Regions from separate parts of the Yersinia massiliensis genome, predicted to be linked through region 3. Evidence: predicted binding sites of a transcription regulator. Region 3 holds the regulator's gene; each other region holds the start of a gene.

Region 1 (4,257 bases), 390 kb from region 3:
CTATTTTGCAGAAAATCGCGTTTGACCTGAGTGGCAACCTGAGATTGATTTAAGCCGGTACAAGTAGGTACTTTCGCTACCCGTGGCTCTTGCGCTTGTACATTGCCTATGATGGCTGCCGATACGGCAGCAAATACCAAGGCGAGTCCTGTCTTTCTCATCCTTCCTCCACTTTTTATTATTACTATCCAGCGGCAGGAACGATGATTGAGAGGTAGGTTACAGAGTGAACAACGCTGTCGCGTCTGCGAATTAGCGTTGCTGAATTAACACCGAGTAAACTCAATCACGTAGAACTGTTCCAAGCCGGGATAGATCGCCTTAATCACCTTTCTAAGTTCATCCAAGGACATATTTTCTTGCTCAGCATGGCGCTCAGTTAACGCATCCAATGTCACGGGCGTAACTGACGCGACCTTGATGTGACAGAAAAATACGCCGTCTTCATTGCGACATACGCGCAGAATTTCTTCTAGGCGAAAATCGGATTCACTGCTATCTCGGATCGTGATCGTTTTACGATCAGCCAAAATATCCGCCTCAAAGCGGCGAAAGAAGGTGATTTCACGATTCATTTTAGATCCCTTTTTGACTTTCTGCCGAAAGTAGGCAGATTAAGCGGCTTGATTTTCTTCAGGTTTGGTTTTTTTCTCTGGCGCGTTTTTCTCAGACTTCACTTTTGACTGCCCATCTACAGGGGCTGTAGGACTTGCACCCCGAAGAATTTGCCCCAATGCATCTTTATTTTCTGCCAAGAAGAAACTTAGCGCTTCACGCTGTTCTTCTTCCAGTGTTAAGGGAGCTTGTGACAACCATTCAGACAAATTGTCAGCCAAATCCAGCATTTTATCGTAGGCATCGGCTTCTTTTTTGGTTGTGAAAGTCATTTTTTCCTCACCCTGTCTTACCACGACGAATTTTATTTCAACGGCCATGAATAAACGTCCTATTTGCTTATAGGTTACTGTACATAAACACAGTATAAGATGATTTGTTGGGGAGATGCAATCACCATCCCCCCACTGTGATTATTTTAATAGACGGGCTTTGCAGTTTTTGCCTTTGATTTTACCTTGTTGCAGCTGTTGTAAAGCGCGCTTGGCGCTGGCCTTACGGATAGCCACATAGGCATGCACCGGGAACATGTCGATTTTACCCACGTCTGCCGCCGTCAATCCCGCATCACCGGTGAGTGCGCCCAAGATATCACCTGGACGAATTTTTGCTTTACGGCCACCGTCAATGCATAGCGTCACCATTTCGGGTTCCAACAGAGGGCTAGTACTGCGGCTCACTTGATCAGTGGGTGTCCATTTCAACTTTATTTGCAGATAATCTTCAATTGCATGGGCGCGAGTCATTTCTTGTGGTGTACACAAGCTAACAGCCAGCCCGCTCATCCCTGCTCGGCCAGTACGCCCAATGCGGTGTACATGAACTTCAGGATCAAACGCCAGTTCAAAGTTAACCACTAACTCTAAATCTTTGATGTCCAGACCACGAGCTGCAACATCGGTTGCCACTAACACACGGCAGCTGCGGTTGGCAAAACGGACCAGCACCTGATCACGGTCACGTTGTTCTAAATCACCGTGTAACGCCAGTACACTGATACCACGGGATTCCAAGGCGTCGTAAACGCTCTGGCAATCTTTTTTGGTGTTACAAAACACGACACAAGATGCTGGCTGATAGTGGCTGAGAATGGCAATCAGCAGCGGTAAGCGTTTTTCGCGCGTGGTTTCAAAGAACATCTGCTCAATGGCGGGGGCTTCTTCGCCATCATCCACTTCAACATTGAGCGGATCACGCTGTACCCGCGCACTGATTCGTTCAATGCCAAACGGATAAGTGGCGGAGAACAACAGTGTTTGGCGCGTTGGTGGGGTGTAAGAAATCACATCATCGATGGCATCGGCGAAGCCCATATCTAACATGCGATCGGCTTCATCCAAGACCAACACCTTGAGATCATCCAGCACCAGCGTTTTTTTGCGTAAATGTTCTTGGATGCGCCCTGGTGTACCGACAACGATATGAGGCGCATGTACCAGAGAGTCCAACTGGTGGCCCATCGGCTGCCCGCCACATAAGGTCAGAATTTTGATGTTCTGAGTGAAACGGGCCAAGCGGCGTAGCTCTTTACTGACTTGGTCTGCCAATTCACGGGTTGGACACAACACTAATGCCTGAGTGACAAACTCACCTACCGCAATTTTGTCTAGCAAACCGATACCAAATGCAGCGGTTTTGCCACTGCCGGTTTTGGCCTTCGCACGAACATCTTGGCCCTTGAGGATTGCCGGTAGCGCTGCAGCCTGTACCGGTGTCATCTCGGTATAGCCAAGTTCATTAAGATTGGACAACTGCTCAGCAGGCAGCGTCAAGGTAGCAAAGGAGGTTGTGCTCACGGCAAAGACTCTTATAACAGGATGGAATGGCAGCGATGGCCTGAAGGCAAGCGCAATATTTTGGCGCGATAATACCAGAAGTGGGCCTCTTGCCGGTAGAATACTGCAAAAACCCTACAAATTAGACCTGCTCAGCGCTTTTCACGATGGCCTTCATGCGTTCAGAATGAAAATTCTTACCCAATAAATGCCCCTCTTTGACTGCGCTCAGTTAGATACGCAATCGTTTTCGTTTCTATTTTACTTTATACTGTTGCCCATTAAAATCGCTCGCGCGCCGAGTAAATGTGCTAATTCCCCACTGATGTAGGTATCTCACTATGCTAACAATTGGAACCGCTCTGCGCCCAGGCGCCACTCGTGTCATGCTGCTAGGCTCAGGCGAGTTGGGCAAAGAAGTGGCAATAGAATGCCAGAGACTCGGGTTGGAAGTGATTGCTGTCGATCGCTATGCGGATGCTCCCGCGATGCATGTCGCCCATCGCAGCCATGTGATTAACATGCTGGATGGTGCTGCGTTGAAGCAGTTAGTCGAGCAAGAGAAACCACATTATATCGTGCCTGAAATCGAAGCCATTGCCACCGATATGCTGGTTGAACTTGAAAACATGGGACAGCGTGTTGTCCCTTGCGCCGAGGCTACGCGCTTGACGATGAATCGAGAAGGCATTCGCCGTCTGGCCGCCGAAACCCTACAAATTCCCACCTCTAGCTACCGTTTCTCCGATACCGAGAGTGCTTTTCGCGTTGCCGTGAGTGAGATTGGCTACCCGTGCATTGTCAAGCCTGTGATGAGTTCTTCCGGTAAAGGACAGAGTTTGATTCGCAGTGAAGATCAACTCAAAACCGCATGGGACTACGCGCAATTGGGTGGTCGTGCTGGTGGTGGACGTGTGATCGTCGAAGGACTGGTGCGCTTTGATTTTGAAATAACCCTGCTGACGATCAGCGCTGTTGATGGTATTCATTTCTGCGCGCCGATTGGTCACCGCCAAGAAGAAGGTGATTACCGCGAATCTTGGCAACCACAAGCAATGAGTGATGTTGCGTTGGATCGCGCCCAAGCGATAGCCTCTGAGGTAATAACAGCATTAGGTGGACACGGGTTATTTGGCGTTGAGCTGTTTGTCTGTGGCGATGAAGTCATCTTTAGTGAAGTCTCACCGCGCCCGCATGATACCGGGATGGTGACCTTAATTTCGCAAAACATGTCCGAGTTTGCGCTACATGTTCGTGCATTTTTGGGGCTGCCGATTGGCACCATTCGACAATATGGCGCGGCAGCATCAGCCGTTATCTTGCCTGAATTAACCAGCGACAATATCCATTATCATGGGCTAGAAACAGCGTTAACGGGGGATACACAGATTCGCTTATTTGGTAAGCCGGAAATTGCCGGTAAACGGCGTTTGGGTGTCGCACTGGCGGTTGCCGATGACGTGAGTGCTGCCATTGAAGTGGCGAAACACGCCGCGAGTGCTGTCGTGGTGAGTGGGAAATAACACTTTTCCCTGATAATAAAAACCCGCCATTCTCGGCGGGTTTTGCGGCCTAATTTGCAGTGCGAACATCAACCTTCGTATTGATCTTCAATGTCATCTGCATCTTGTTCATCATCACGACGATAATCAGACTCTTCGTGATCCTCAAAATCCGTATCTTCAAAGATAGGCATTGCTTGAGGATCGTTTTGGTGCCGTTCTCGAATCTCTTCGGCAACCAATGCGATCGCCTCGCCACTGCTCATCCCTTCCGACATGAATTTGTGAATACGTTCAACTGCTTCTTGCTGTTCCTCATGGGAAAGTGAAGGCATACCCGCTAGCATTGATTTATCTCCTACCTA
Region 2 (4,257 bases), 1.3 Mb from region 3:
TAAAAATGCTTTTCTTCGTTGGCCATAATGGCAAACGGGCAAGTATCGGTACTGGCAACCGTCACGAAATCGGATGGAATAGCAGTGACTTTATCACCATGGCTCATCCACACATCGAGAACAGCTTCACCAGCCGGATTGATGGCATCTTTAATATCACGGATAAGTGCACTATCCGTTTTAATTTCAACCTGCGCATAACCAAATTCACGCTGATTTGACCCTTCAACTTTGCCGCCCAACTGCATGGCCATGGTTTGCATGCCGTAACACACACCCAATACTGGCACACCCGCAGTGAACACATAATCAGGCGCTCGTGGGCTGTCGTGTTCTGTGGTGCTTTCAGGGCCGCCGGAGAGGATAATACCGCTTGGATTAAAGTCACGGATTTGGGCTTCGGTTACGTCCCACGCCCATAATTCACAATAGACACCAATTTCACGAACGCGGCGTGCCACCAGTTGGGTGTATTGCGAGCCGAAATCAAGAATAAGAATGCGATGTTTATGGATATTTTTTGTCATGTGCGGCGTATTCCAAGGGTTTTTAATAAAAATAAATAACTGATAGCATTCCAGTCGGCGGGACCAAGAATTGAATTAACGCCCGCTGTATAGCATGCACAGCGGACGAAAATCAAACTCACCGGTTCAACCTTAGGCATTAGCCCATACGGTAGTTCGGTGACTCTTTAGTAATGGTCACATCATGCACATGGCTTTCTTGAATACCTGCGCCACTGATACGAACAAACTCAGCTTTGGTACGCAATTCATTGATAGTGCCACAGCCAGTCAGCCCCATACATGAACGCAGGCCACCCATTTGTTGATGCACAATCTCTTTAAGCAGACCTTTGTAAGCCACACGCCCTTCAATGCCTTCCGGCACTAATTTATCGGCAGCATTATCGGTCTGGAAGTAACGGTCTGAAGAGCCTTTGGACATCGCGCCCAGTGACCCCATACCACGGTAAGATTTAAACGAACGGCCTTGATACAGTTCGATTTCGCCTGGAGACTCTTCGGTTCCGGCCAACATAGATCCGACCATGACACATGCCGCGCCAGCCGCGATGGCTTTCGCGATATCACCAGAGAAACGAATACCGCCATCAGCAATCACCGGAATACCGGTGCCTTCCAAGGCTTCGACTGCATCGGCAATCGCCGTGATCTGTGGCACACCAACACCGGTCACAATACGGGTAGTACAGATAGAACCAGGGCCGATACCCACTTTAACCGCGCTCACGCCAGCATCAGCCAGCGCCTTCGCACCAGCACCTGTCGCAACGTTACCGCCGACGATTTGTAGGTTTGGATATTTAGCTCGCGTTTCACGTATACGCTGTAACACGCCTTCGGAGTGACCATGAGATGAGTCAATCAGCAAGACATCAACACCCGCAGCCACTAAAGCATCTACACGCTCTTCGTTACCTGCACCGGCCCCGACTGCAGCGCCAACACGTAAGCGACCATGTTCGTCTTTACAGGCGTTTGGCTTGCGTTCTGCTTTTTGGAAGTCTTTCACGGTGATCATGCCGCGTAAGTGGAAGCTATCATCAACCACCAATGCTTTTTCTACGCGTTTTTCATGCATTTTTTGCAGCACAACTTCGCGCGCTTCGCCTTCCCTGACAGTAACCAACCGCTCTTTTGGTGTCATCACCGCCGTCACGGGTTGATCCAAATCGGTGACGAAACGAACGTCACGGCCAGTGATGATCCCAACCAACTCATAATCTTCGGTCACGACCGGATAACCGGCGAAACCATTACGGGCGGTCAGTTCCTTAACTTGGCGTAGCGTCGTCGTTGGTGTCACCGTTTGTGGTTCGGTCACAACACCACTTTCGTGCTTTTTGACCCGGCTAACTTCTTCAGCCTGGCGCTCAATGGACATATTTTTGTGGATGAAACCTAAACCGCCTTCTTGTGCCAATGCAATGGCCAAGCGAGCTTCGGTAACGGTATCCATGGCTGCAGAGAGCATAGGAATATTTAGGCGGATAGTTGCAGTCAGTTGAGTGCCAAGTTCCGCCGTATTAGGCAGTACTGTGGAGTGGGCTGGAACCAAGAGGACGTCGTCAAACGTTAGAGCTTCTTTCGCGATACGTAGCATGGGCAATATCTCACCAAGGTGAATGTGAAAAGATAAAATATTGCCGTGGCATTCTACAGAGCGTAACCGTTTGCCTCCAGTACTTTTTCAGAATATTTCTTGCCAACCGGTTTCAGGTAGGTAATATCGATCAATTAAGTGCTTGTTTTAAAATTTGATCTAGGTCACATGTCACAATCCTCTGCCTCAACAATTTTTACCGTCAGCCGCCTAAATCAGACGGTGCGACAGCTGCTGGAAATGGAAATGGGCCAGATTTGGCTCACTGCTGAGATTTCTAATTTCTCTCAGCCCTCTTCCGGCCACTGGTATTTCACCCTGAAAGATGATCGGGCACAGGTGCGTTGTGCGATGTTTCGCAATACCAACCGCCGTACCACTTTTCACCCACAAAATGGCCAACAAGTTTTGGTCAGGGCATCGATTACGCTTTATGAGCCCCGTGGTGACTATCAGTTAATTGCCGAAAGTATGCAGCCTGCCGGTGACGGATTGTTGCAACAGCAATTTGAGCAGTTGAAGCAAAAACTGGCCGCAGAAGGGCTATTTGACCCTAGCATTAAGCACCCCCTCCCCAGCCCTGCCAAACAAGTCGGGGTCATTACCTCATCCAGTGGCGCGGCGTTACACGACGTGTTACAGGTGTTGCAACGCCGTGACCCTTCACTGCCGGTGATTATTTACCCAACAGCGGTACAAGGTGCTGATGCGCCAATGCAGATAGTCCGCGCCATTCAACTCGCTAACCTGCGGGGCGAATGCGATGTCTTGATTGTCGGGCGTGGTGGTGGCTCTCTGGAGGATTTGTGGAGTTTTAACGATGAGCGAGTTGCTCGCGCCATCTTTAGCAGTCGCATTCCTATTGTCAGCGCAGTCGGCCATGAAACCGATGTCACTATCGCTGATTTTGTTGCCGACTTACGCGCCCCAACCCCTTCTGCCGCTGCTGAGTTAGTCAGCCGTAACCAGCTTGAACTGGTCAGGCAAATACAAGGGCAGCAACAAAGAATGGAAATGGCGATGGATTACTATCTGGCACAACGTAGCCAGCAATTCACTCGCCTCGAACATCGTTTGCAGCAACAACATCCCCATTTGCGTTTAGCACGTCAGCAAACGCTGCTGCTGAAGCTGCAACGTCGCCTAGCAGAGAGTGCGCAGACACAAATTCGTTTATTGGGCAAACGTACCGAACGGCTCCAACAGCGTTTGGTTCAAGCTCAACCGCAAGGACAAATTCACCGTTATAGTCAGCGGGTACAACAACAGGAATACCGTTTGCGTCAAGCATTGGAGCGCCAACTCAATGACTATCGTCAGCGCTTTGGTATCGCCTGTTCGCAACTGGAGACAGTTAGCCCATTAGCGACTTTGGCTCGCGGCTACAGCGTGACACAAACCCCTGCAGGTGCACTGCTCAAGACCACCAAGCAAGTTCATACCGGTGACAAGCTGACTACTCGGCTACAGGATGGTTGGGTGGAAAGTGAAATCACCCAAATCAATGTGGCGAAAAAGCCCCGTCAGCGTAAGACAACAGAAAATTAGTGCTGAATCATTAACCTATCGCCATGCCATTAGGGTATTGGCAGATAACTAAAACGAACACGGCTTTTCGAAATCAGCCCGTGGCCCTGCTGGCAAAAATAATCTACCGCACCGCAGGCTTTCAGCACTTGCAGAGGCTTGCCGCATTCAGGGCACTCTGCCTGCTGCTGATAGTTGCCCTGGCAGTGACTGCAATGAAAGTGACCACTGACTTCACCCATCACTTTTTGGCAAACCGGACATAACGCTTCCATCATTTCACTCCTGCACTTGCATTAAAAAATCACATCACACCCATCGACCGTAAGAAATAAATCCCCAGTGCCGTGGTGAAGAAAGATCCGACAGTCGTCAGCGCAATGATATTCGCGGCTAAGGTGGCATTGCCTCCCATTGCACGGGTCATAACATAACTACCCGCGGCGGTTGGCGTGGCAGAAAAGAGGAAAATAATCCCAAGCGTCGCCCCGCGAAAGCCCATCAGTATCCCGCCAAACGTCATCAAAAAAGGGACCACGAATAATTTGGCTACCGATGATAATGCCGCCACGTTAGACGAACGGAACATTGCCTGCCAAT
Region 3 (4,257 bases):
GCGACTGACAAACGCTGAAACTAGCATGCTGGCAATAAAGCATAAACCTAGCTGAAGCGTGTTTTGCAGTGCGGCTGCTTTCCCCGTATTCGCAGGAAAAGGCATTAACGCATTTGCTACGATAATAGGGTAGCAGGCACCATTGACAAGCGCCATTATGCAGAAGGGAATAAGTAAACTAACCAGTGAGGGTGTGGTTAAAGTGGCGATGAAATAAAGCGCGATCATGCTGGCACTATATCCCGCCAATAGCCAAGGTAATAACGTATTTCCTTTAATACGGGTGAGTGCGCTACGACAACTGAATCCTCCCAAGAGGAAGGCTAAAGTTTGCGGTACATAGCTCAAACCAATGGTATTCGGGCCGTAACCCATGTCACCCAGAATAAAAGGTGAACCGGTTAACCAAGCAAAAAAACCGGCACTACAGGCGGCGAACATCATGACGTTGCCGCTAAATACCGGTGATTTCAGCAACTGCCAGAAACTGATCGTCGTGATAGATTGTTGATTCTTTTCGTTGACGGATTTATTGCGTTCTTTAAGGCGTACGGTTGGGATCAAGAGCAGCAATGTGACGACCAGCAGTACCACAAAAATAGAGCGCCAACTGAAGTGATTTAACAACCATGCACCGAGGAGAGGGGCCAGTGCCGGAGATAACGCCACCAAAGGCATAATGGTCGCGAACACACGGTTGGCTTTGCCATCGCGATAGCGATCTACCACTAAAGCCTGCCAACTTACGGCCGCAGAACAGACGCCCACTGCCTGAATGAAACGTAGGATCAATAATTGTGAGGCGGTTTCAACCCATAAAATCCCTAAGCACCCGATGGCAAATAGCCCTAAACCCGCTAACAGCACCGGCTTACGGCCTAATTTATCCGAGACCGGTCCCCAAATAAGCTGAGCTATTGCGAAACCCGCCAAGAAAATACTCAAACTGGCACTAATGGCCCCTGCTGAAGTTTGCAGTTCTTGTTGCATTGCGCCGAAGGCTGGCAAATACATATCGGTGGCCAGATAACCTAGCATGCTTAAACCGGCCAGATAGAACATGAAGCTAGACGTTGTTTTCATTCTTGATATCTCGATGGGGACATTTTTTTGCAGGTGCGACAGAAAATGGCTGTTATGACGATTGTTGTAAATGCATTGTTATAGGCAATTTATTGCGGAGGGCATTCTATCCGGCAAGATAATCTGTTGTGAAACGGTAATATTTGCACCATGCTATCAATATATTTGATATCTAAATGGTTGAGCAGCAGAGGTGGAGTTAATGTGGTCTGAATACTCACTGGATGTAGTGGATGCTGTCGCGCGTACTGGAAGTTTCAGTGCCGCTGCACAAGAATTGCACCGTGTACCGTCGGCGATAAGTTATACCGTGCGTCAACTTGAAGAGTGGCTCGCGGTGCCACTGTTTGAACGGCGGCATCGTGACGTCGAATTAACGGCTGCAGGCGCAATTTTTATCAAGGAAGCGCGTGATGTTATCAAAAAAATGAATGGCACACGTCGACAGTGCCAGCAAGTCGCGAATGGTTGGCGGGGGGAATTGACCATCGTGATAGATAAAATCGTTAAGCCAGCTCGCAGCCGCCGCTTAATCTTAGATTTCTATCGGCATTTTCCCGATATTGAATTGCGGGTACGCTATGAAGTGTTCAATGGCGTATGGGATGTGTTAGTCGACGGGCAAGCAGAAATGGCCATTGGCGCGACTCGCGCTGTGCCTGTTGGCGGGCGGTTTGTATTTCGCGATATGGGATTTTTGAGCTGGCAGTGTGTTGTGAGTGTTGAACATCCGTTGGCCCAGTTAACAGGGCCTTTGACCGATGACCAGTTACGGCCATTTCCCTCATTATGTTTGGAGGATACCGCGCAGAATCTACCCAAGCGAGACACTTGGACACTTGATAATCAGCAGCGGCTGGTGGTACCGGACTGGGTGACAGGGATTGATTGCCTGTGTGCAGGCTTATGCGTAGGCATGGTACCGACTCATATGGTTTCACCACTGATTGCACAAGGGAAGTTAGCTGCTTTGACGTTGACAGAACCCTTACCAGATAGCCCTTGCTGCATGACTTGGGAGCAAAATAACCATTCACCCGCGTTGGCTTGGTTACTTGAATATTTGGGTGACAGTGTCACATTGAATGATGAGTGGCTGAAAGACGAAAATGAGTGATTGCGCTGTGATTGACCGCACGATAGTGCCGCCGGTAGCGAAGTTTGCTACTGGCAGCAGGGCGTTACCAAATAGATGTTTTTTGCGCCGGAAGATGAGTCATTACCGGCAGAGTTTGATTAACGGCGGTAGTCGCGGAACGGACCATCAGCAACAGAACGTCGCTCAACCAGTTTCGGGTGAACTTCAATGGTCTGTGGGTCTTCGCGCTTGCTGACGATACGATCGAGCAACATGGCAAATGCCGTTTCACCTAATCGTTCTTTGGGTTGATGAATGGTGGTCAGTGCTGGTGAGAAATAGCGCGCATTACGCACGTTGTCATACCCTATCACCGAAATATCTTGTGGCACTCGCAGGCCCAATTCATCGGCTGCACAAATCGCGCCCATCGCCATAATATCTCCGCCACAAAATACGGCCGTTGGACGATGTTTTTGTGTCAGAATTTGATGCATGGCCTTATAGCCTGATTCTGGCTCGAAATCGCCTTGAACTACCCACTCATCACGCAGCTCAATATTCGCTTCTTCCAATGCCTTAAGGAAGCCTTGATGGCGACCTCCGCCGGTGTTACGAGATAACTGCCCCGGAATGGCACCAATATCGCGATGGCCGCGTTCAATAAGATAGCGACCGGCCAAATAACCGCCTTCAAAAGCATTATCAATAATAGAGTCAGTAAAATCACCCCGCGCTGTACCCCAATCCATCACCACCATCGGGATATTGCGATAGTCTTCCAGCATCCCAAGAAGTTGCTCTGGATATTCTGAACACATCACTAATAACCCATCGACACGCTTTTGCGCCAACATCGCCAGATACGCTTTTTGCTTATCCAGATTATTATGAGAGTTACATAGAATCAGCGTGTAGCCTTTGCTATAACAACTGTTTTCAACCGCTTCTATTACTTCGGCAAAATAGGGGGCTTCGCTGGAGGTTGCTAACAAGCCGATGGATTTTGTGTGATTAACTTTCAAACTGCGGGCCACAGCACTGGGCGAATAATGCAGTTCTTTAATGGCCGCCCACACGGCAGCCTTAGTATTTTCGGCGACGAAACGAGTTTTGTTAATCACGTGCGAAACGGTGGTGGTGGACACACCCGCGTGTTTGGCCACATCTTTAATCGTTGCCATATAAAAAATAACTCCTAAGCTCACCTGTTACAGCAGGTCAGTATTTTGTTAATCGTTTGCCTACATACTCGAAACCATTCAGACAGAAGCATATTATTAGGCTGGAAAATGGAATCAGCGGGCTGTCTGAGAGTATTTGTTGGACGTTATTGGCCAGTATGCAGTTATGAACTGCGAATTTTGGCTGATCTGGAGGAAAAGTGAAAGGGGTAATCAAAGTTATAAAGTGAGTAATGAGCAGAAGATTTTTTTTCTGAATTGTGGGAAGATAATTTAACACACTAACTATGTGCCTTTTCCCTACTACAAATTGACCGGCTGAGGAGTTTTTATGGATACCAATCTGAAAATGTCGCTGATTACGACTGTTGGTGCATTGGCAATGATTATTGCCTTTAGCTTCGTGGCGGTAATGAATTAAGTCAACCGCTTGCCGGTATAGCGTGACAAGTAGGGCGGTTTACCCGCCCTTATTATGGTTATCGATTTTAGTGATACTGATGTATCAACACATCCTCTCGCGTTTATTCGCCTTATCAGGCTAAATTCGTCTCAACGAAAGACCAATTCACCAGCGCCCAGAAGTTTTCCAGGTATTTAGGCCGCGCATTGCGGTAGTCGATATAATAAGCGTGTTCCCATACATCTACAGTCAGTAACGGTTTATCGTTGGTGGTCAGCGGGGTAGCCGCATTCGATGTACTGACAATGGCCAGTGAACCGTCTGCTTTTTTGACCAACCAAGTCCAACCAGCACCAAAATTTTTAACCGCAGCATCGGTAAATTGCGTTTTAAAATCAGCAAAAGACCCAAATGACTGATTTATGGCGTCAGCTACTTTACCCTGAGGTTCACCACCACCATTCGGCGACAGACAATGCCAATAGAAGGTATGGTTCCAAACCTGAGCA

The links. Region 3 encodes PurR, which represses purine synthesis genes. Its sites were predicted from a motif close to CANGCAAACGTTTGCNTG; they were not measured.
Region 1: a site for PurR is predicted at 2,628-2,645, ahead of purT (formate-dependent phosphoribosylglycinamide formyltransferase). Genes of this name have one in related genera too.
Region 2: a site for PurR is predicted at 2,190-2,207, ahead of guaB (IMP dehydrogenase). Genes of this name have one in related genera too.

What each region holds. Positions count from the first base shown of each region.
Region 1 is NZ_CP028487.1:2,146,609-2,150,865, reverse strand. It holds gene yebF (protein YebF) at 1-161, opposite strand, end outside; gene yqfB (N(4)-acetylcytidine aminohydrolase) at 267-575, opposite strand; gene DA391_RS10120 (YebG family protein) at 615-935, opposite strand; gene dbpA (ATP-dependent RNA helicase DbpA) at 1,029-2,411, opposite strand; gene purT (formate-dependent phosphoribosylglycinamide formyltransferase) at 2,732-3,913, shown strand; gene DA391_RS10105 (YoaH family protein) at 3,982-4,239, opposite strand.
Region 2 is NZ_CP028487.1:1,260,094-1,264,350, reverse strand. It holds gene guaA (glutamine-hydrolyzing GMP synthase) at 1-527, opposite strand, end outside; gene guaB (IMP dehydrogenase) at 667-2,130, opposite strand; gene xseA (exodeoxyribonuclease VII large subunit) at 2,299-3,678, shown strand; gene DA391_RS05795 (zinc ribbon domain-containing protein) at 3,708-3,932, opposite strand; gene DA391_RS05790 (AEC family transporter) at 3,962-4,257, opposite strand, start outside.
Region 3 is NZ_CP028487.1:2,538,321-2,542,577, reverse strand. It holds gene punC (purine nucleoside transporter PunC) at 1-1,083, opposite strand, end outside; gene punR (DNA-binding transcriptional activator PunR) at 1,286-2,200, shown strand; gene purR (HTH-type transcriptional repressor PurR) at 2,320-3,345, opposite strand; gene DA391_RS11860 (YnhF family membrane protein) at 3,677-3,766, shown strand; gene sodB (superoxide dismutase [Fe]) at 3,882-4,257, opposite strand, start outside.